Regions from separate parts of the Mixta hanseatica genome, predicted to be linked through region 2. Evidence: riboswitches for the same ligand, from Rfam matches in the RefSeq annotation. Region 2 holds a riboswitch; each other region holds the start of a gene.

Region 1 (3,273 bases), 1.2 Mb from region 2:
ATGTTGCCGGTTGGCAGCGCTTTACTCAAACGCTGGCTTAGCATCACCAACCCAAGGCAACAGATCATTTGCAACAGAGAGAGCAGGGCGGCGCGCGCGGGATCGTAGTCGTAGCTGAGCGCCTGGAAAATGGCCAGTTCAATGGTGGTCGCCTGCGGTCCGCCGCCCAGCGACAGCACGGTGGCGAAGCTGGCGAAGCAGAGCATAAAAATCAGCGCCGCCGCCGGTAAAATCTGGCGGCGCAGCCAGGGCCACTCCACCAGACGGAAAAAGTTGAAGCCTTCGATACCCAGCTGGGCCGCCAGCTGACGCTGCTCGCCGGGGATATTTTCCAGTGCCTGAATCAGCAGACGCGTCGCCAGCGGCAGGTTAAAGAACACATGCGCCAGTAAAATACCCTGCAACCCATACGGGGAAAAATCATACTGGATGCCGAACAGCGCGCAGATCTGCGCCAGCCAGCCTTCGCGACCGTAGACGCTCAGCAGGCCGAACACCGCTACCAGCACCGGCAGCACCAGCGTCATCGCACACAGCCGCAACAGCAGTTGGCGTCCGGGAAAGCGCCGACGCCAGAGCGCGCGCGCCAGCGGAACAGCCGGCGCAACCGACAACAGCGCGGAAAGCATCGCCTGCCAGAATGAGAAAGCCATGACATGGCGCAGATAGCTATCCTGCATCAGGCTGCGCCAGTCGTTTTCCGGCGCGTTAAACCACAGCGCGCCAAAAGCCAGCAGCGCCACGCCAACCAGCAGCGCGGCGGTCAGCAGGCCCGGCCATAGCCAGCCGGGGATTAGCGGCTGACGGCGCGTTGCCATGTATTAATCCATTCAGCGCGCTGCTGCGCAACCTGTTGCGGGGTGAATTCCAGCGCGGTTTTCGGCACCGGCAGAGCGTTAAAACCTTCAGGCAGAGCGGTTTTCGTCACCGGATACATCCAGTTGCCGGTGGGGATCGCCTGCTGGAACGGTTCACTGAGCATAAACTGTATAAACTGCTGCGCCAGCTGCGGCTGGCTGCTGTTTTTCAGCTGCGCCGCCACTTCAACCTGCAGATAATGTCCTTCAGCGAAGTTTGCCGCGGCATAATGATCTTTCTTCTCAGCAATCAGATGATAAGCCGGAGAGGTGGTATAACTCAGCACCAGATCGCCTTCGCCTTTCAGGAACAGGCCGTAGGCTTCGCTCCATCCTTTGGTGACGGTAACGGTTTTTTGCGCCAGCTTCTGCCACGCCTGCGGCGCGGCGTCGCCATACACCTTTTGCATCCACAGCAGCAGACCGAGCCCCGGCGTGCTGGTACGCGGATCTTCATAAATCACGCGCCACTTGCGCTCGCTTTCAACCAGTTCCTTCAGGCTTTGCGGCGGATTTTTCAGCTTGTTTTTATCGTAGACGAAAGCAAAGTAGCCATAGTCATAGGGAATAAATGTCCTGTTATGCCAGCCGTCCGGCAGCGTCAGGCTGGCGGTATCGACCTGGCTTGGCGCGAACAGACCGGTCTGTTCCGCCGCCTGCAACAGATTGTTATCCAGCCCCAGCACCACATCGGCCTTGCTATTTTTACCTTCCATCCGCAGACGATTCAGCAGCGACACGCCATCTTCCAGCGCCACAAACTTCAGTTCGCAGCCGCATTGCGCTTCAAACGCTTTCTTTACCGCCGGGCCGGGGCCCCATTCCGCAGCGAAAGAGTCATAGGTATAAACGGTTAAGGCAGGCCTGGCGGCAAAAACCGGGGCAGACAGCAACAGCAGAACGGGCAAAACTTTTTTCAACACGTTGCGCTCCTTAAGGAGAAAAAATAACAGGGCGCATGATCTGAGGGGATACCGCATCTCAAATCCCTACGCCGGTATCAACCGGATCAGGTTCGACGGGTTTCTCTCAGTGGAAAACAGCCACGTTTTCCACACCCCGTTGAGAACGGCTGTTAGTGTAGTGTTTTCGCTGGGTTAACGAAAGCGTCAGCTTTCCGGCGGCGCAAACCACGCTGATTTAAAATCAAACCAGCCGAGCGTATTCATCCGCACGCCGCGCATGCTGCGCTGCCCCTCCAGCAACAGCCAGTGATGAAACAGCGGATGTAGGGAATGGCTATCCATCAACTTTTTACACCACTCCGCCAGTGACAGATCCTGTTGACGCCAGCGCGCGGCATCGGCCTCCCAGTCAATGTCGATGCAGTGATGCAACAGCGGCAGCTCATGCAGCAGGGCAAAAACGGAAAATTTCAGCGGCAGGGTAAAGTTAACGCTACCCAGCCAGAAATCGCTTTGCGCCGTGCCGTGATACCAGCAGGCATAATCGACCTCCTGAGTAATCAGCCGCACGCCCTGCGCCGCCAGTAGCGGCTTCAGCAGCCTGGCGATGCCCTGATGTTCAATATGATCGCTGTACCAGGTTAGCGTTAGCTCAGTCAGCCCCGCCGGTTTGGTGAGCGTCTGCTGTTGCGGGCGGTGATGCCAGCGCGGCAACAATCCCCAGGCGGGGAACCAATAGCGCTGATAGCCGGCGCTGGCGTTATTCAACAGCGTGATCGGATTAAGCAAGGTGCTGACCCAGCGGCGTATCTGCCGATCGCGTCCTTTTTCTGAACGCTGATCGAACAGTAAAAAGTAACAGCCTTCTTCCAGCCGACTCTCTTCCGATTTTTCATCTTCGCTGCCGCCCTGCAGCTTCACGCCGGAATAGACCAGCTCTTCGCTGATTTCAGGCAGCACCCAGATATTGACTTCATCAATCAAGGCGCGATAGCCGAAGTAGTCATCAAAGGCCTGAATCGTCAGCTGCGACTGCTGGTTCTGGATAACCGAATAGGGACCGGTGCCGATCGGCTGGCGGCTATAGTCTGGCAGGGTTGGCCACTCCCGCGGCAGGATCACCGCGCTGGCGCTGCCCAGCAGCCACGGCAGCCAGCGATCGGGTTGGCTGAGGTGAATATCCAGCGTCCAGGCGGTGGGCGACTCAATAGCGGCGAGGTGTGAAAAAAGCGGCTGCGACGTCAGACGCTGCAGGCTCTGAATCACATCCGCCATATCCAGTTCGCGACCATGGTGAAACTGAATGGCCGGACGCAGGAAAAAGCGCCAGTGTTGGGGGGAAAGACACTGCCAGTGATGAGCGATATCCGGCTCCAGTTCCCCGTTTTCCTCATTTATCCGCACCAGGCTGCTAAAAATCTGCCGCGCCAGATGGGTTTCTGAACGGCGCAACGGCGAGCCGGGCAGCAGGTTAAGCAGCGGACGATAATAGAGGATACGCAGGATATGTT
Region 2 (3,273 bases):
CTGCAAAGTACGTACGCCCACATCCAGCAGGCGCGAGATCCATTCCAGGCTATCGACAATCGGATAGAGGCCCATCCTGTGCGGAGTCGCGGGAAAACGCTGGCTCATGCTTTTTCCTCCGCATTTAACGCATCGGCGGGATGATAAAGCTCGCCGCCGCGCTGACGGAATGCCTGCGACATTTCAGCCATGCCAATCTCAATCGGCTGCGCCTCCGCCTGCTGTTTCGCGGCGTAGTCGCGCACTTCCTGAGTGATTTTCATTGAGCAAAATTTGGGGCCGCACATGGAACAAAAGTGCGCAACTTTGCCTGACTCCTGCGGCAGCGTTTCATCGTGGTAAGCGCGGGCGGTATGCGGATCAAGCGCGAGATTGAATTGATCTTCCCAGCGGAATTCGAAGCGCGCTTTTGACATAGCGTTATCGCGGATTTGCGCGCCAGGATGGCCTTTCGCCAGATCGGCGGCGTGCGCGGCGATTTTATAAGTAATCAGACCCTGTTTCACATCCTCTTTATTTGGCAGGCCCAGATGCTCTTTCGGCGTGACGTAGCACAGCATGGCGCAGCCGAACCAGCCAATCATGGCCGCGCCGATGCCGGAGGTGAAATGGTCATAGCCGGGAGCGATATCCGTCGTCAACGGCCCAAGCGTATAGAAAGGCGCTTCGTGGCAGTGCTCCAGCTGTTCGGTCATGTTGCGTCGAATCATCTGCATCGGTACATGCCCAGGTCCTTCGATCATCACCTGAACGTCATACTCCCAGGCGATTTTAGTCAGTTCTCCCAGCGTATGCAGTTCAGCAAACTGCGCTTCGTCATTGGCATCCTGAATCGAGCCGGGACGGAGTCCATCACCCAGTGACAGAGAAACATCATAGGCGGCGCAGATTTCGCAAATTTCACGGAAATGTTGATAGAGGAAACTTTCCTGATGATGAGAGAGACACCACTTGGCCATAATCGAGCCGCCGCGGGAAACAATGCCGGTCAGACGTTTAGCCGTCATCGGTACGTAACGCAATAGTACCCCGGCGTGGATAGTAAAATAGTCTACGCCCTGTTCCGCCTGCTCCAGCAGCGTATCGCGGAACAGCTCCCAGGTGAGGTTTTCCGCAATGCCATTAACCTTTTCCAGCGCCTGGTAAATAGGAACCGTACCAATCGGCACCGGGCTGTTACGTAAGATCCACTCGCGCGTTTCATGAATATAGCGGCCGGTAGAGAGATCCATCACGGTATCAGCGCCCCAACGGGTGGCCCATACCAGCTTTTCCACCTCTTCTTCAATCGAGGAGCTGACGGCGGAGTTGCCGATGTTGGCATTCACCTTCACCAGAAAGTTACGGCCGATGATCATCGGCTCCGCTTCGGGATGGTTGATATTCGCCGGGATGATGGCGCGGCCAGCAGCCACTTCCTGACGTACAAATTCCGGCGTGATATTTTCTGGCAGCTGAGCGCCGAAACCGTGGCCAGGATGCTGCTGCAAAAGAACTTCGCTGCGAATACGCTCACGGCCCATATTTTCCCGTAGCGCAATAAACTCCATCTCCGGCGTGACGATCCCCTGACGAGCATAGTGCAGCTGGGTAACGCGACGGCCCGTTTGCGCGCGACGCGGGCGCGGCAGGTTATCAAAGCGCAAGTGATCCAGCCCTTCATCTTTCAGACGCAGCTGGCTGTAGCTGGAGCTAAGATCGGTTTGCTCAGTATCCGCGCGTTGCTCAATCCAGATACTGCGCAGACGCGGCAGCCCCTGATGCACATCGATAGCCGCCGCGGGATCGCCGTACGCGCCCGCCGTATCGTAAACCGGAACCGGCTCGTTAGGTTCATAAACCGGCGCGGCTTTATCTCCGCCGGTTAGCGTCGGGCTAAGCTGAATCTCGCGCATTGGCACGCGAATATCGGGGCGGCTGCCCTCAATCCAGATACGCTTTGAGTTGGGAAACGCGGTTCCCTGTAGGGAGGCGATAAATTCTTGCGCCTGGGCGCGCTGTTCACGACGAGTTGGTTTAGCAGACATAGCAAACTCCAGATAAAGGAACGTTGCTTGTCCGGAGCTCGGAAGGAGTAACGACACGGCGTCAATACGGATTGACGACGTGAAAGGATCTGTACTCTTGTTCCCTTCGCAGGTACTAACCTGATCAGGTTCCGCGGATCCCGAATTAACGGTCTCAGCCTAAAAGGCACTCCGACAAGAAGAAAATCGCGCTGCAGACAGGCTGCAAGCGCTACCTTACACGCGCTACGCTGCGGCAAGGTTATAAAAAAGCCCCTTTAGCATAAAGGGGCGTTGGCAAAACTACAAGAGGTATACCCGTCATACTTCACGTTGCTGGTGCGTTGGCTTTCCTCGCTCGCCCCAGTCACTTACCGGTGTAAGCTCCTGGGGACTCACTGCGTCGCCGCCTGCCCGCAACGCGAATTATTTAGGGTATAAAAAACTATTAACGGTTACGCCGGACGCGCCATCGCTTGATCGTTAGCGGCGGCCAGCGTCGCTAAATTGTTCTCAAAGGCCAGCTGGATCAGTTTATCTTCCAGCGTGAAGCGTGCTTCCAGCGCTTCGCCCACTTCAGAGAGCGCCTGCTGGAATTCCAGACAGTTATCGTGATCGATAGCCGCTTCCAGATGGGTATCATACAGCTGCATGATTTGTTCGGTATTGCCCTGCAGCGCAGGATAAATTTGTGCCGCCGCCAGCAACGGGCTGTCGCCGGTCATCTCTTCAATGATGCGTTCATAAACGTTGAAATGGCCGGTAGAAAGATAATCCACCAGGTTCTGACAAAAATTGTCGAGCGCCTTTTCATCAAGGGCGGTCAAAGACTCTTTATTCGGTTTGATACCAACAACCTGATAATAAGCAACCAACAGCTGCCTGCGCGCATTAAGCCAAAAGTCTACCAGTTCATTACTGCCACCTACGCGCTCGGTCAGAACGTTTAACTGGTTAAGCATGTTTGTCTCCGTGAGTTATAGTCTTACCGCTACTTATACTTAACATCAGTACAGAGGCTGTGTCCCGTATCCGTTCCACTTTTAAGAATAATTACGGCCCCAGTCACAAAAGTGCTGAAGCAAAGGGTAACTGTTGTATGGAACGTGAGATCAAAAGCGTAGACGCTGGTTGGTGGGTTGTCAGCTATGAACAGAAAATTTGGTTGCCGAATGGCGAATTACCGCGCGGTACGGCAGAAAAAATTGGCCTGATCGGATCGCAGGGCGCAGTTATCGGCGAATGGCAGGGCGAACCGGTCTGGCTG
Region 3 (3,273 bases), 1.2 Mb from region 2:
GTATCCGCCTGTTCCAGCGCGCCCTGTAGCCAGGCCTTGGCTGCGGCGATGGTGCTGCCCCAGTCGCTATGGCGCGGACGTAAAGCAGCCAGCGCCGAAGAGAGCGTACAGCCGGTGCCATGCGTATTGCACGTTGCGATACGCGGCGCGGTAAAACGTTGCTCACCATTGCGGGTAAACAACCAATCCGGGCTTTCGGCATCGCTAAGATGTCCGCCCTTGATCAGCACCGCCTCACAGCCCAGCGCCAGCAGCGCTCTGCCCTGCTGCTTCATTTCCGCTTCATCGCGCGCATGATGGGTATCCAGCAGCGCCGCCGCCTCCGGCAGGTTAGGCGTAATCAAGGATACCTGCGGCAACAGCCGCTGACGCAGTGTGGCTACCGCCTGCGGCGAAAGGAGCGCATCGCCGCTTTTTGCCAACATTACTGTATCCAGCACCACCCAGGGCAGCGTGGCGCGGCTCAGCCTCTCCGCCACCGCTTCGACAATATCGCTTTCCGCCAGCATGCCGATTTTCACGCTGTCGATCCGCACATCGCTTAATACTGAATCCAGCTGCGCGGCAACAAAATCAGGTTCAATACGATAAACCGACTGCACGCCGCAGGTATTTTGCGCTACCAGCGCGGTAATCACGCTGGTGCCATAGGCGCCCAGCGCGGAGAAGGTTTTCAGATCGGCCTGGATGCCTGCGCCGCCGCTGGGATCGGTGCCGGCAATGGTTAACGCGTTAATTCGTATCATGCCAGCGCCTCCTCGTTCAGGTTCCACAGCCCGTCGAGAAAAGCGGGAATAAAGCTGCCCGGCCCGTTGGCTGCCGCCGCTGCGTGAGCGCCGGCGCAGGAGATAATCCGGCAGGCGCTGGCGATATGCAGCAGCCGATCGCCCGGCAGCGCCGCAAAACCGGCCACCACCGCCGACAGCGCGCAGCCGGTGCCGACCACTCGCGTCATCAGCGGCGAGCCGCCTGGAATGCGCAACGTGCGCTCGCCGTCAGTAACGTAATCCACCTCACCGGTGATCGCCACGATGGTAGCAAAGCGCTGCGCCAACTGTTGGGCGGCGGAAAGCGCAGATTCTGCCGTGTGCTGCGTATCCACGCCGCGTCCGCCGCCCTGCTGGAGCGCCAGCGCGAGGATTTCAGATGCGTTGCCGCGCACCGCGGCGGGTCGCAGCGTCAGCAGCCGTTGGCAAAATTCACTGCGCAGACGCAGTGCGCCTACCGCCACCGGATCCAGCGTCCACGGGGTGCCGGCTGCATTGGCGGCGTTAACTGCCGCCAGCATTGCTGCAGCGCGCGGCTGGGTCAGCGTCCCGACGTTGATTAACAACGCATCGGCGATAGCGCTGAACTGCGCCGCCTCTTCAGCATCGATCACCATCGCGGGCGAGGCGTGTAGCGCCAGTAAGACATTGGCAGTAAAGGATTGCACCACATCGTTCGTCATGCAGTGGATCAGCGGCGCGCGCTGGCGGAACAGGGAGAGAGAGTGCGCAACAAGCGCGTTATCAGGCAGGACAGGCTGTTTCATAATGCTCCTGGCCGGCGCTCAAGAAGGCAATGCCGGTGGGGCATCTGACTTCCCTACGCTGGCATTATCCAGATCAGGTAATACGGGTATTTCTCAGCCTTCACAAAGAAGGGCACCCCGAGTCATGTAAATCAATAGATTGTGATTAGCGTCTTATGCAGACCTGTTCAGGATAATGCCAGCGGGAAGAGGCAGAAACAAGCCTTCTTTTTACCTCCCAGGCAAGCGCAGAATATCGCGCCCTCGCCCTTTATCCAGGCAAAGTCTTCCAGCTTAACCAGCGTGGCCAGATTGTATCCGACTCCCGTTTGCTTGCGGCACAGTGAGCATTGACAGTGGTGGAACGCCTTTGGCGGGACGACTAATCTAAACCCTACGCTGCCAGGTCGTGTAGCCTATGGAATTCCGGCAAGAGCAGAGAAAGAAAACAGACGCGATGCCACGCCCCTCGCCTGCCGGAAAATAATTCATCCGGCAGGCGAGGCGCTTACGCTTTCTGCCTTACCGCCGCGCCAGGCCTACCGCCTCGCCCAGCTGCCACACCGCCATCGCATAGTGATTGCTGTGGTTATAGCGGGTGATCACGTAAAAGTTCGGCAGACCGTACCAGTACTGATAAGACTTGCCCATATCAAAGCGCAGCAGGCTCACCTGCGGATTGCCGTTAATCGGCGTTTGCGGGCGCAGGCCTGCTGCCGCCAGGCTGGTCAGGCTGTAGCGGGTTTTAAAGCCGTTTTCCAGCCCCGGCGCCTGCCCGCTGGCCGGCACCGCGACGGTTTCGCCCGGCTGCCAGCCGTGCTGTTTGAAATAGTTCGCGACGCTGCCGATGGCATCAACCGGGTCCCAAAGATTAATGTGTCCATCGCCGTTAAAGTCCACCGCATACTGCTTTTCAGAGGAGGGCATAAACTGTCCGTAGCCCATCGCACCGGCATAAGAACCGCGCAGATCCAGCGGATCCTGCTGTTCTTTACGCGCCATCAGCAAAAAGGTTTCCAGCTCGCCGCTGAAAAACTCCGCCCGGCGAGGATAGGCAAACGAGAGCGTCGCCAGTGCATCGATGATGCGGGTTTTACCCATAACGCGACCCCAGCGCGTTTCCACGCCGATAATGCCAACGATAATTTCCGGTGGAACGCCATATTCCCGCTGCGCCCGCTGCAGCGCATCCTGATACTGATTCCAGAACACCACCCCGTTCTGCACGTTATCTGGCGTAATGAATTTCTTGCGATAGCGAATCCAGGCGCCGTTCGGTCCGGAAGGCGGCTGATAACCCGGCGTTGGCGCCTGACGATCCATCAGGCGCAGCACCCAATCCAGACGTTTCGTCTGCGCCAGCACATCATGCAGCTGCTGACGGTTAAAGCCGTGCTCCTGCACCATTTTATCGATAAAGCTTTCGGCCGCAGGATTACCGGCAAAATCGCCGCTTAGTGGATGTATTTCGTGTGCGGGCTTAAGTAAAAACCCGCCTTCTCCCAAAAAGGGGTTGCCGCTTTGCGGCGGTGTTGGCGTCGGTTTGCTGCTACAGGCAGCCAGGGTCATCACTAGTGGTAGAAGAAGGCGAGAATAACGCATTACCAATCCATATATTCAGCGATAAAAAAGAATTAATGGTAAGCATGGATTCACGTCACGTAAAAGAAAATTCCTAATTTGCTCAAAAAATTCTGATAGCGCTGTTATCGCTTACATCATTCGCGTCGCGGGAACCTATGAAAAGCGCTTTGAATAAC

What was found. Region 2 has a riboswitch for thiamine pyrophosphate ahead of thiC (phosphomethylpyrimidine synthase ThiC). Riboswitches for the same ligand answer to the same signal wherever they lie in the genome.
Region 1: linked by a shared signal. The riboswitch ahead of thiB (thiamine ABC transporter substrate binding subunit) and the one ahead of thiC (phosphomethylpyrimidine synthase ThiC) in region 2 are both predicted to bind thiamine pyrophosphate.
Region 3: linked by a shared signal. The riboswitch ahead of thiM (hydroxyethylthiazole kinase) and the one ahead of thiC (phosphomethylpyrimidine synthase ThiC) in region 2 are both predicted to bind thiamine pyrophosphate.

Annotation. Positions count from the first base shown of each region.
Region 1 covers NZ_CP082904.1:819,311-822,583, forward strand. The annotation lists gene thiP (thiamine/thiamine pyrophosphate ABC transporter permease ThiP) at 1-818, opposite strand, end outside; gene thiB (thiamine ABC transporter substrate binding subunit) at 794-1,780, opposite strand; TPP riboswitch at 1,826-1,929, opposite strand; gene sgrR (HTH-type transcriptional regulator SgrR) at 1,967-3,273, opposite strand, start outside.
Region 2 covers NZ_CP082904.1:3,958,718-3,961,990, reverse strand. The annotation lists gene thiE (thiamine phosphate synthase) at 1-108, opposite strand, end outside; gene thiC (phosphomethylpyrimidine synthase ThiC) at 105-2,027, opposite strand; TPP riboswitch at 2,112-2,211, opposite strand; gene rsd (sigma D regulator) at 2,462-2,968, opposite strand; gene nudC (NAD(+) diphosphatase) at 3,106-3,273, shown strand, end outside.
Region 3 covers NZ_CP082904.1:2,783,360-2,786,632, forward strand. The annotation lists gene thiD (bifunctional hydroxymethylpyrimidine kinase/phosphomethylpyrimidine kinase) at 1-746, opposite strand, end outside; gene thiM (hydroxyethylthiazole kinase) at 743-1,534, opposite strand; TPP riboswitch at 1,568-1,664, opposite strand; gene K6958_RS13355 (hypothetical protein) at 1,702-1,857, opposite strand; gene mltB (lytic murein transglycosylase B) at 2,036-3,115, opposite strand.